DNA from 3 places in the Kribbella sp. NPDC026596 genome. Region 3 is predicted to be linked to each of the others. Evidence: riboswitches for the same ligand, from Rfam matches in the RefSeq annotation. Region 3 holds a riboswitch; each other region holds the start of a gene.
The links. Region 3 has a riboswitch for cobalamin ahead of AB0E63_RS06000 (SCO2322 family protein). Riboswitches for the same ligand answer to the same signal wherever they lie in the genome.

Region 1 (3,269 bases), on a different contig from region 3:
ATTCGACGTCGTGACCACCGGCCGCGATCAGCCGATGGATCAACCCGTCGGCACCGTCCGCCCCTTGCAGCTCGCTGAGGTCGAGCCCGCCGAGGTCGTACCCGGCCTGCTCCAGCTGCCCGAGCAGGACGACCGCCGAGGCCGGCGTGTCCAGACCGACCGCATTCCCGATCCGCGCGTGCTTGGTCGGGTACGACGACAGCACCAGAGCGAGCCGCTTGTCCGCAGTCGGCACGTGGCGGAGGCGAGCGTGCGCGACTGCGATCCCGGCCAGCCGGGCACACCGCTCCGGGTCCGGCGCGTACCGGGCCAGTCCGTCGGCGTCGTACGACTTGAACGAGAACGGGATCGTGATCAGGCGCCCGTCGAACTCCGGGATCGCGACCTGGGTCGCCGCGTCCAGCGGGCTGATCGCGGCGTCACTGGCCAGCCACTGCTCGCGGGTCGACGTCAGCGCGAGGCCCTGGATCAGTGGGATGTCGAGGGACGCGAGCGCGCCGGCGTCCCAGGCGTCGTCCGAACCGCCGGCACTCGCGTTGGCCGCGACGGATCCACCGGCGGCGAGCAGCGTCGTGACCAGGACATCGCACTTGCGCAGGAGCTCGAACAGCTCGGCGTTCTCGGACGACGTCGGATCGAGTCCGCGCAGGGTGCCGCAGTACACCGGCAGCGGCTGCGCGCCCGCCTCCGCGGCGGCGGTGGCGAGGGTGTCGACGAAGGCGGTGTTGCCGGAGATCTCGTGCGCGCGGTAGTACACGATCCCGACCACCGGCCGGTCGTCCTCGACGTACCCCCCACGCACGCCGTACGCCGGAAGTGCGCGAGGCGGCTCGAACTCGTCGCCTGTCAGGAGCAGCGTGTCGCGCAGGAAGCCGGCGAGGTTGCGCAGGTTCTCGGAGCCGCCCTCGCGGAGATAGGCCAGTGCCTCGGTCACCGCCCCCGCGGGCACGGTCGACAGCGACATCAGCTCGGCGTCGGGCGCGGCCTCACCGCTGACCACCACGACCGGCTTGCCGGACGCGACGACCGCGTCGAGCCCTTCCTCCCAGGCGCGCCGCCCGCCGAGCAGGCGAACCACGACAACCTCGGCGGCGTCGAGCAGAGGAGTCAGGTCGTCGAGCTCCAGCCGGGCCGGGTTGGCGACCGCCCAGCCCGCACCCGCCTCGGCAGCGGCAAGCAGGTCGGTGTCGGCGGTCGAGAGCAGCAGCAGGTTGGCAGGCACGCCCAGTCCTTCCTCGGGGTGTCCACGCCCCGGACGGAGGTACGACGGCGGCAGTTCCTGACTTCCCCATGAGGGTTCACAGTGGCGGGACCGTCCCGGACTCACACCGGGTTCCTGCTGATGCCGTCGATGACGAGCCGACTCTAGCCGACCGACGTCCCGGCCCACTGGGCACAGGCCTCGCCGTTGACCCGACGCGGCATCAGGTGTAGGCCGGAATGCTAAGGGTTTGTACTGCGGACGCCCTCTCGGCGTCGCACGGCAACGTCTTCTTCAGCGCAAGCCGTCACTCAGGCTTCACCTGAAGGAGGCAATCATGCGCTTGAAGGTCTGGAGATTCCTGGTCGTCGTGCTGACGGCCGGCCTCGCCGCTCCTGCCCTCACCGCCGCGCCTAGTCAGGCAGGCGGCAGCCACTCGAACCCGGCGGTGATCACCCAGTGGAACGCGATCGCCGGCGGACGATCTACACCGAGAACGCCAGCCCGGTCCCGGTGGGGAGTCTGTACTTCGGCTTCGTTTCGCTGGCCGTGTACGACGCGGTGGTGGCCATCGAGGGCCGCTACCAGCCGTACCTGAAGCAACCGAAGGTCCGCGGCAAGGCGTCGTCGGAGGCGGCGGCCGCGACGGCGGCGTACGACGTGTTGCGGTACTACTTCCCGGCCTCGGCGGCGAACCTCGCCACCGACTATGCCGCGTCGCTCGGCAGCATCGCCGACGGCCGCGCCAAGGTTCGCGGAACCGAGGTTGGCCGGCACGCAGCCGCGAACCTGATCCGAGCGCGACAGAACGACGGCAGGGGCGCGAACATCCAACTGACGGTGACGCCTGCTCCGGGAGTCTGGCGCCCGACACCTGACGCCTTCGCGCCGATGCTCGCCCCGTGGCTCGGCTTCGTCGTACCGCTGGCACTCCGATCGCCGACGCAGTTCCGGCTGCCCGGGCCGGACCCGATCACGTCGAAGGCCTATGCCCGGGACTTCGCGGAGGTGAAGGCCAAGGGCGCGCTGGTCGGATCCACCCGGACCGCGTTCCAGACCGAGACAGCGCTGTTCTGGAACGCCAACGCGGTGCTGCAGTACGAGACGGCACTTCGCGACCAGGTCACCGCGCGGGGGATGGACATCGTCACCAGCGCCCGGGCGTTCGCCCTGCTCAGCACGAGCATCGCCGATGCGCTGATTGCCTGCTGGCGAAGCAAGTACGACTACGCCTACTGGCGCCCGATCACCGCGATCCGGCTGGCCGACACCGACCGGAACCCGGCGACGAAAGCCGACCCCACCTGGATGTCGCTACTGCAAACGCCGCCCTATCCGGACTACGTCAGCGGGCACGCCTCCGGAACCGGGGCCGCAACCGGAGTGTTCAGCTATTTGTTCAGCGCCCGGTCCCTCGATCTGGACATCTCCTCGTCGGTGACCATGACGACTCGGCACTACGACAGCGCCGCGGCCCTCGATGCCGAGACCATGAACGCCAGGATCTGGCTCGGCTTCCACTTCCGGAAGGCCATGACCGACGCCAGCCGCCTCGGTCACCGCACCGCCACGTGGACGATCAACCACGAGTTCCGGCCGCTCCACAGCTGAGCGTCAGCCCGAAGCGCCGTGCGCCGCGTCAGCGGTGCGCGGCGTAGTGGGCGGCGAGGAGGTCGATCCCCCAGTCGTTGCGAACGTCACGCCAGACTGAGTGGATGTGGTTGGCGTCGTCCTGAGTGTTGTCGTACTCGGCGAGGAAGGTGGGGCCGGCGATCGAGTAGTAGTGGCGGTGGCCGACGCCGGGTTCGGTCTCGCCGGCCCAGGCGAAGGTCAGGCGCTCGATGCCCTGGTCGGTGATGTCCTGCCAGGTCTGCAACCCGATCGGTCCGGCGGCGCGGCCGACGTACTGGCCGATCAGGAGGCTGAGGAGCTGACGCTGGTCCGCGGTCATGTCGCCGTAGGCGAGACCGCGGTGGAGGAGCGACGCGTCGGCGATCGGGTCGTGGCGGGTCAGGATGTCGTCCGGTGCCGCGTCGGAGACCAGTGCGACGGAGAGCTGGCCGGGCTC
Region 2 (3,269 bases), on a different contig from region 3:
GTGGTAGCTAGCGGCTGGTCGTCCCGGACGAACGACCACGCCAGGATCGTGACGGGTCCGGTCAGCATCCCCTTCACCGGCCGCTCGGTCAGGGACTGCGCGTACGACGCCCACGACACGGTCATCGGGGCCGGTCGCGACACCTCGCCGTACAGGATCGGCGGACGGACGCAGCGGCTGCCGTACGACTGCACCCAGCCTTGTTTCGTGGTCGCGAAGCCATCCAACTGCTCGGCGAAGTACTGGACCATGTCGTTGCGCTCGGGCTCACCATGCACGAGTACGTCGAGCCCGAGCTCCTCCTGCGGCCCGATCACCCGTGCGATCTCGGCCCGCATCCGCTCGTCGTACGTCGCTGAGTCGATCCGACCGACCCGCAGGTCGGCGCGCGTCCGGCGAATGTCCGCGGTCTGTGGAAAGGAACCGATCGTGGTGGTTGCGAGCGCCGGCAGCCCGATCGACTCCTGCGCGGTACGGCGTTCGTCGTACGACGGCCGCTGTCGATCCGCGGGACGAATCGCGGCCGCCCGGTCGCGGACCGCCTGTTCACGGGCAAGGCCGGACTCCTCGACCGGTCCGCCGGGCGGGTTGCCGAGATCGACCAGGACCCCTTCGCTGAGGGCCCGGCCGAGTACGACGACCTCGTCGACCTTCTGCCGTGCGAACGCGAGCCGCTCGCGGACGCGCGGATCCAGCTCGTCCTCGGCCTCCACGTCGTACGGGACGTGCAGTAGCGAGCAGGAGGTGGAGACGACCAGCTGCCCGACCGAGTCGAGCAACTTCGCGCAGGTGGAGAGTGCGTCGCCCAACGGCGTGCGCCAGACGTTGCGGCCGTCGACCACTCCGGCGACGACGGTCTTGCGCCGCAGACTCGGCAGTACGGCGAGTTGGTCGACGAGTCCGGGGGCGGACACGAGGTCGACCGCGAGACCGTCGATGGCGGTCGACGTCAGTACTGGCAACGCGGGGCCGGGGTCACCGAAGTACGTCGCGACCAGGAGTCGTGGGCGGTCGGTGAGTGTGGCGAGGCGGTCGTAGGCGCGACGGAGAGCGTCGAGCTCGGCGGGGGTGCGGTCCTGGACCAGGGCCGGCTCGTCCAGCTGCACCCATTCCGCTCCGGCGGATTCGAGTTGGTTGAGCAGGTCGGCGTACGCATCCAGTAGGCGGTCGAGCAGGCTGAGCGGTTCGAACCCAGGCGTGACGGACTTCGAGAGCAATAGGAAGGTCATTGGTCCGATCAGGACCGGGCGGGTGTCGACGCCGAGCTCGCGTGCGGCCGCCAGGTCCTCGAGCGGCTTGGTCGCGTCGAGCTGGAAGACGGTGTTCTCGGTGAGCTCGGGGACCAGGTAGTGGTAGTTGGTGTCGAACCACTTGGTCAGCTCCAGCGGCGCGACCTCGTCCCGGCCGCGGGCCATCGCGAAGTACGTGTCGAGCTTGGAGAGGCCTCGGAAGCGGTCGGGGACGATGCCGAACAGTTGCACGTGGTCGAGCATCTGGTCGTAGTACGAGAAGGTGTTGCCGGGGAGTACGTCGAGGCCGCGGCCGGCCAGGTCGTGCCAGGTGTCGGCCCGTAGCCGGTGGGCGGCTGCCTCCAGCTCGGCCGCGTTGCTGTCGCCGGACCAGTACTTCTCGACGGCCTTCTTGAGTTCGCGGGCCGGGCCGATCCGTGGGTAGCCCAGCACAGTCTTCATGGTGTTCACGTCTCTCTCCTCGCGAGCGTGCCGATGGTTCGGCGGATCGCGGGGAGACCGTGCCGGTGGGGTCGGTTGGATGCGGCCGACCGGGCAGGGTCCTCCCACGAGACCACCGTTCCCGCGCGCACCGGGTTGGTGAGCGCACCGGCGGCAGGTCTTCGGACTCACGGGCGGACCGGTCGCTGACCGGTGGACCTACTGGCCGTCGCTTCCCGGACGCTGGGCGTTCAGTGCTTGTGACGGCGGTCGTTCCCGTTCACCGCTGCGGGGCAGTCCCGGATTCCCACCGGGTTCCCTCTTGCCTCGCGCGATCACAACCACATGACCACGCGAACCGTCGGCGTACCCGAGCGTACGCGCGCCGGCCGCGAACCGCCGTACGTCGAGACGAACGCCACTACCGCAGTCGTCGAGCGATCTTCTGATCCGGGGTCTTGTCGTGGAGGAGGGCGGCGAGCAGCTCGATCCCGTCGACGAGCCGGGGACCCGGGCGGGCGAAGTACCCGTTCGCGTCGACCGCCCACACCGGGATGCTCGGTGGGAGGAGATTCGAGAGGTCTGCTGTCAGTCGGACGGCACCGTCGAGGTCGTACCCACACGGAGCTGACACGATCACGTCGGGGCGCGCACCACCGACCTCCTCCCAGGTGATCGGGGTCGAACGCTGACCCGCGGCGCCCAGGACGTTGGTGCCACCCGCCAGCGCCACCATCTCCGGCAACCAGTGTCCTGGCGCGTACGGCGGATCCGTCCACTCGAGCAACGCCACCCGCGGCCGCGTGCGGTTGGCTCGGACTGCCGCGGCGCGGAGCCGGCGACGGAGGTTGTCCAGGAGCGGGGTGGGGTCGCGGTCGATTGCTTTGGCGATGGTTCCGATCGAGGTGAGGACGTCTTCGAGGTTGTGTGGATCGGTGGTGACCACCTCGGCTTGGCAGCCCAGATAGCTGAGGGCGTCGGCTACTTCGGTCACGTCGATCGCGCAGACCTTGCACAGGTCCTGGGTGATGACGACATCCGGGTCGAGTTCGCGCAAGGCACCCGCGTCGAGGTGATAGAGATCCTCGCCGGCTGCGACCCGCTGCCGGACGAACGCGTCGATCTCACCCGGCGTCAGTCCCTCGGGGAGTGCGGTCGTCGACACGATCCGCCGTGCCCGCGCCGCCGCCGGATAGTCGCATTCGAACGTCACGCCGACCACATCATCACCGGCACCCAGCGCAAAGCAGATCTCGGTCGCAGACGGCAGCAACGAAACGATCCGCACCCAAGGACCCTACCCGCCACCCCGCCCCCGCAAGCCCCGCGCCCCGATCCCGCAAGCCCCCACGACCACCACCTCGCAACCCTCACGACCCCCGGCCGGCAGGCCTCACGACCCGCCCCGAAGGGCGGGTGACCCTTGCGGAAAAGTCCTGTTTGGGTTGGCGCGAGGATTCCTTGGTGAACGCGACGATTGTCTTGCGTTGTCAATGAGGGAAGGGTTTTCCGGCCTTCGACCTGTGGGCAGGGTCACGTCGGCATCGTGAGACCAGTGTTCAACTGGACTGGTTTTCTGGCTTACCCTGAAAAGACGCC
Region 3 (3,269 bases):
GCAGGACGGAGACCGCAGTCGTACGGCGCTGCGCCCGGGGGACCTGCGCCGTACGCCCGTAGCCGCGAGAGTCCATCGCGGCGGCGAGCTCCACCGACCTGTCCAAGGCACCCTCCAGCACCGGCATGGCTGTCGTACGGAAGGAGCCGCGAGTGCGGCCGCGGAGGCGACGGGCGGCGCGGATCCGGCGGGCGTCCGTCACCAACTGTGGTGCGAACGTCAGCGCGACCACGCAAGCCACGCCCATCTCGTAGAGGGCCCCGGGCAACGACTTGAGCAGCCGCCGCGGACTGGCCAGTGAGTTGGCCGCACCGATGCAGCAGAGCATGACCGCCAGCTGAAAGCCGTCGTACAGCGCGGTCAGCAGTGCCTCGAGGGTGACCTCGCCGCCGAGCTTGACCCCGTTTGCCCAGTCAGGCAAGGGGATCTGCGGCAGGATGAACAGCACCGTGTTCCCCTGCGAACGGGTGGAGAGCAGTGCCTGCAGCACCACGCGGACGCCGATGACCACCAGACCCAGTTTGAGGAACGCGGTGTAGCTGCTGGCCCAGGCAGCGTCGGAGCGGCGGGCGGCCACCACGAATCCGGTGACTGCGAGGATCAGCACGAGCAGCACCGGGTTCCGCGTACGGCTGGCCGCCACGGCCATGCCGAGCGCCCACAGCCACCAGGCCCCCGGGTGGAGTGCCCGGGGCAGCGTCAGTTGATGGACAGTACGCACTTACTTGGCGGTGCGCCGGCGGTTGAGGGCCAGACCACCGCCGGCCAGGGCGAGCACGACCACAGCGGCGATGATGATCCCGCTCCACGGCGCACCATCACCGCCGTCGTCAGAGGAGGAGGAGGCCGGAGAGGTCACCGCGGTCGAGCCGACCGCGGCACCGATCTGCAGCGTCACGGGGGCGTCGGTGGCCGGGACCTGGATGCTTTTCACCTGATCCCCGCAGCCCTTGGCCGGATAGCCCGCGATGCCGCAGGTCAGGCCCTTCTCGATCCGCACCGGCGCGACCGCCGCGAGGATCTTGGCGCCGTTCGCCTGGGTGTCCGTGACCACGCAGGTGCCGGTGGCCTGTCCCGGAGTCTCACCGCTGACCGCGTCCTCCGGCGTACCGGGGTCGACGACCAGAGCCACGCGCTTCTTGCCGGTCTCCGCCGGTGTCTTGCCACAGATGGCTTCGAAGTCGCCGGCTGCGCGCGGCACGCGGGGCTTCGCACCGCCGACGGCGTACCGCCAGCCCTCCACCGCCCCGTCGGCTGGGACGACGGCGTCAGCGCCCTTCTGGGAGAAGGCCCACTGGCCTGAGCTCCACTGGTAGTAGCCCCAGAAGCGATAGCCGTCCTCGGCCTGGGCGGTGGTGGCGACGGTCCCAGCCAGCAGGAGACCCGCCAGCGTGGCGAGGACCAGTCGTACGGTCCGGTGTGCAGTCATCTCGTGTCCTCTATCGGGCTCATGGCCCGGTGGAGGAGGTCCCGCCTGCTCCGGCAGGGTAGGGGCTCCACCCGCGGACCACGGCGGGTAGTTGAGCCTGTCTCCCTGCGGCACAGTGTTCCGGCTCGCCACCTGAGGTGGCCTACGGTTGCGGGTCAGCGCCGGACTCGGACCGGCTTCCCTGTGCACGCAGGAGTGGTTCGACCGAAGCCTACTCTGCGGAGGACAGACTCATCGGGCCGTAGACTTCCCGGCCGTCCTCCAGCAGGTACACCTGGCCGACGCCACGCTCGGCCAGGTCCCGCCAGCTCTCACCGAGCCAGCTCTCCGCGTCACCCTGAGCGGAGAACTCCGCCCCGCCGACCTCACCCGGGTCGACCAGGGCGCCGCTCGCGGTCTCGAACCGCCAGCTCCAGCTCATGAGCCGGGCCGGGTCTGCGGCGAGTTCTGCGCGGTCTTGGCCGGGTCGCGCTCGACGATCCCGCCGAGGACCTCGTCGATCCGCTTGAGCAGGGCTTCCTCGAGCTTCACACCGGAGGCCTTCACGTTCTCCACGACCTGCTCGGGGCGGGACGCGCCGATGATGGCCGACGAGACGTTCGGGTTCTGCAGCACCCAGGCGATGGCGAGCTGAGACAGCGCCAGGCCGGCCTCGTCCGCGAGCGGCTTCAGCTCCTGCACGCGGCTCAGCACGTCGTCGTTGAGGAACCGCTTGATCATGTTGGCGCCGTTCGCGTCGGTGGCCCGCGAACCTTCCGGTGGCTGCTGACCGGGCAGGTACTTGCCGGTGAGCACGCCCTGCGCGATCGGTGAGAACACCACCTGGCCGATGCCGAGCTCCTCCGAGGCCGGCACCACCTCGGCCTCGATCACCCGCCAGAGCATGCTGTACTGCGGCTGGTTCGAGACGAACGGGATGCGCAGCTCCCGGGCCAGCCGGTGGCCCTCCTGCAGCTGCTCGGCGGTCCACTCGGACACGCCGATGTACAGCGCCTTGCCGGACCGGACGACGTCGGCGAAGGCCTCCATCGTCTCCTCCAGCGGCGTCTCGGTGTCGAACCGGTGCGCCTGGTAGAGGTCGACGTAGTCGGTCTTCAGCCGCTTCAGGGAGGCGTTGATCGACTCGTGGATGTGCTTGCGGGACAGGCCGGTGTCGTTCGGTCCGAACGGACCGGTCGGCCAGTAGACCTTGGTGAAGATCTCCAGCGACTCGCGCCGCTCACCCTCCAGCGCCTCGCCGAGGACCGACTCGGCCTTGGTGTTGGCGTAGGTGTCGGCGATGTCGAACGTGGTGATGCCGGCCTCCAGGGCCGCCCGCACACAGGCCTTGGCCTGTTCGTTCTCCACCTGGGACCCGTGCGTGAGCCAGTTCCCGTACGAGATCTCGCTGACCTTCAAACCACTGTTGCCGAGATAGCGGAAGTCCATACCCCTGACCCTACTGTCCCCGGGCGGTGGGCACCGTCCCGGCGCCCGTCGTACCGAGGATCAGGACGGCTTCTCGCCGCGCTTGACCATGGGCTTGGGCAGTCGCCAGCGGCGCATCTGCATGGTCCGGCGGACCGCGTAGAACCCGAGGCCCTTGGTGGACTCCTTCGGGAACTTCACCGTCACCGCCCGGCGCAGCCCGGCCGAGAGCAGGAACCAGTCCAGCGCGATCAGCAGGATCATCGCCAGGAAGAGCAGGTTGACCACGCCGGCCAGCCAGAGGAACTGCCGGGAGAAGACCACGCCGATCAGGGACACCACCAGCAGGATCGGCAGCGCGAACTCCATCACCGAGTAGCGGGCGTCCACGTAGTCGCGGGCGAACCGCCGGACCGGGCCTTTGTCGGCGGCC

Region 1: it holds a riboswitch for cobalamin, as region 3 does, so the genes downstream of both, cobN (cobaltochelatase subunit CobN) here and AB0E63_RS06000 (SCO2322 family protein) in region 3, are expected to answer to the same signal.
Region 2: it holds a riboswitch for cobalamin, as region 3 does, so the genes downstream of both, metE (5-methyltetrahydropteroyltriglutamate--homocysteine S-methyltransferase) here and AB0E63_RS06000 (SCO2322 family protein) in region 3, are expected to answer to the same signal.

The regions. Positions count from the first base shown of each region.
Region 1 covers NZ_JBEZYF010000082.1:5,962-9,230, reverse strand. Annotated here, with positions in the region: gene cobN (cobaltochelatase subunit CobN) at 1-1,222, opposite strand, end outside; cobalamin riboswitch at 1,254-1,393, opposite strand; gene AB0E63_RS40300 (vanadium-dependent haloperoxidase) at 1,661-2,812, shown strand; gene AB0E63_RS40295 (DUF3500 domain-containing protein) at 2,841-3,269, opposite strand, start outside.
Region 2 covers NZ_JBEZYF010000067.1:29,408-32,676, forward strand. Annotated here, with positions in the region: gene metE (5-methyltetrahydropteroyltriglutamate--homocysteine S-methyltransferase) at 1-1,691, opposite strand, end outside; cobalamin riboswitch at 1,826-2,048, opposite strand; gene AB0E63_RS37165 (ABC transporter substrate-binding protein) at 2,092-2,958, opposite strand.
Region 3 covers NZ_JBEZYF010000005.1:162,521-165,789, reverse strand. Annotated here, with positions in the region: gene AB0E63_RS06005 (CbiQ family ECF transporter T component) at 1-721, opposite strand, end outside; gene AB0E63_RS06000 (SCO2322 family protein) at 722-1,429, opposite strand; cobalamin riboswitch at 1,521-1,653, opposite strand; gene AB0E63_RS05995 (hypothetical protein) at 1,641-1,850, opposite strand; gene AB0E63_RS05990 (aldo/keto reductase family protein) at 1,847-2,857, opposite strand; gene AB0E63_RS05985 (DUF3043 domain-containing protein) at 2,918-3,269, opposite strand, start outside.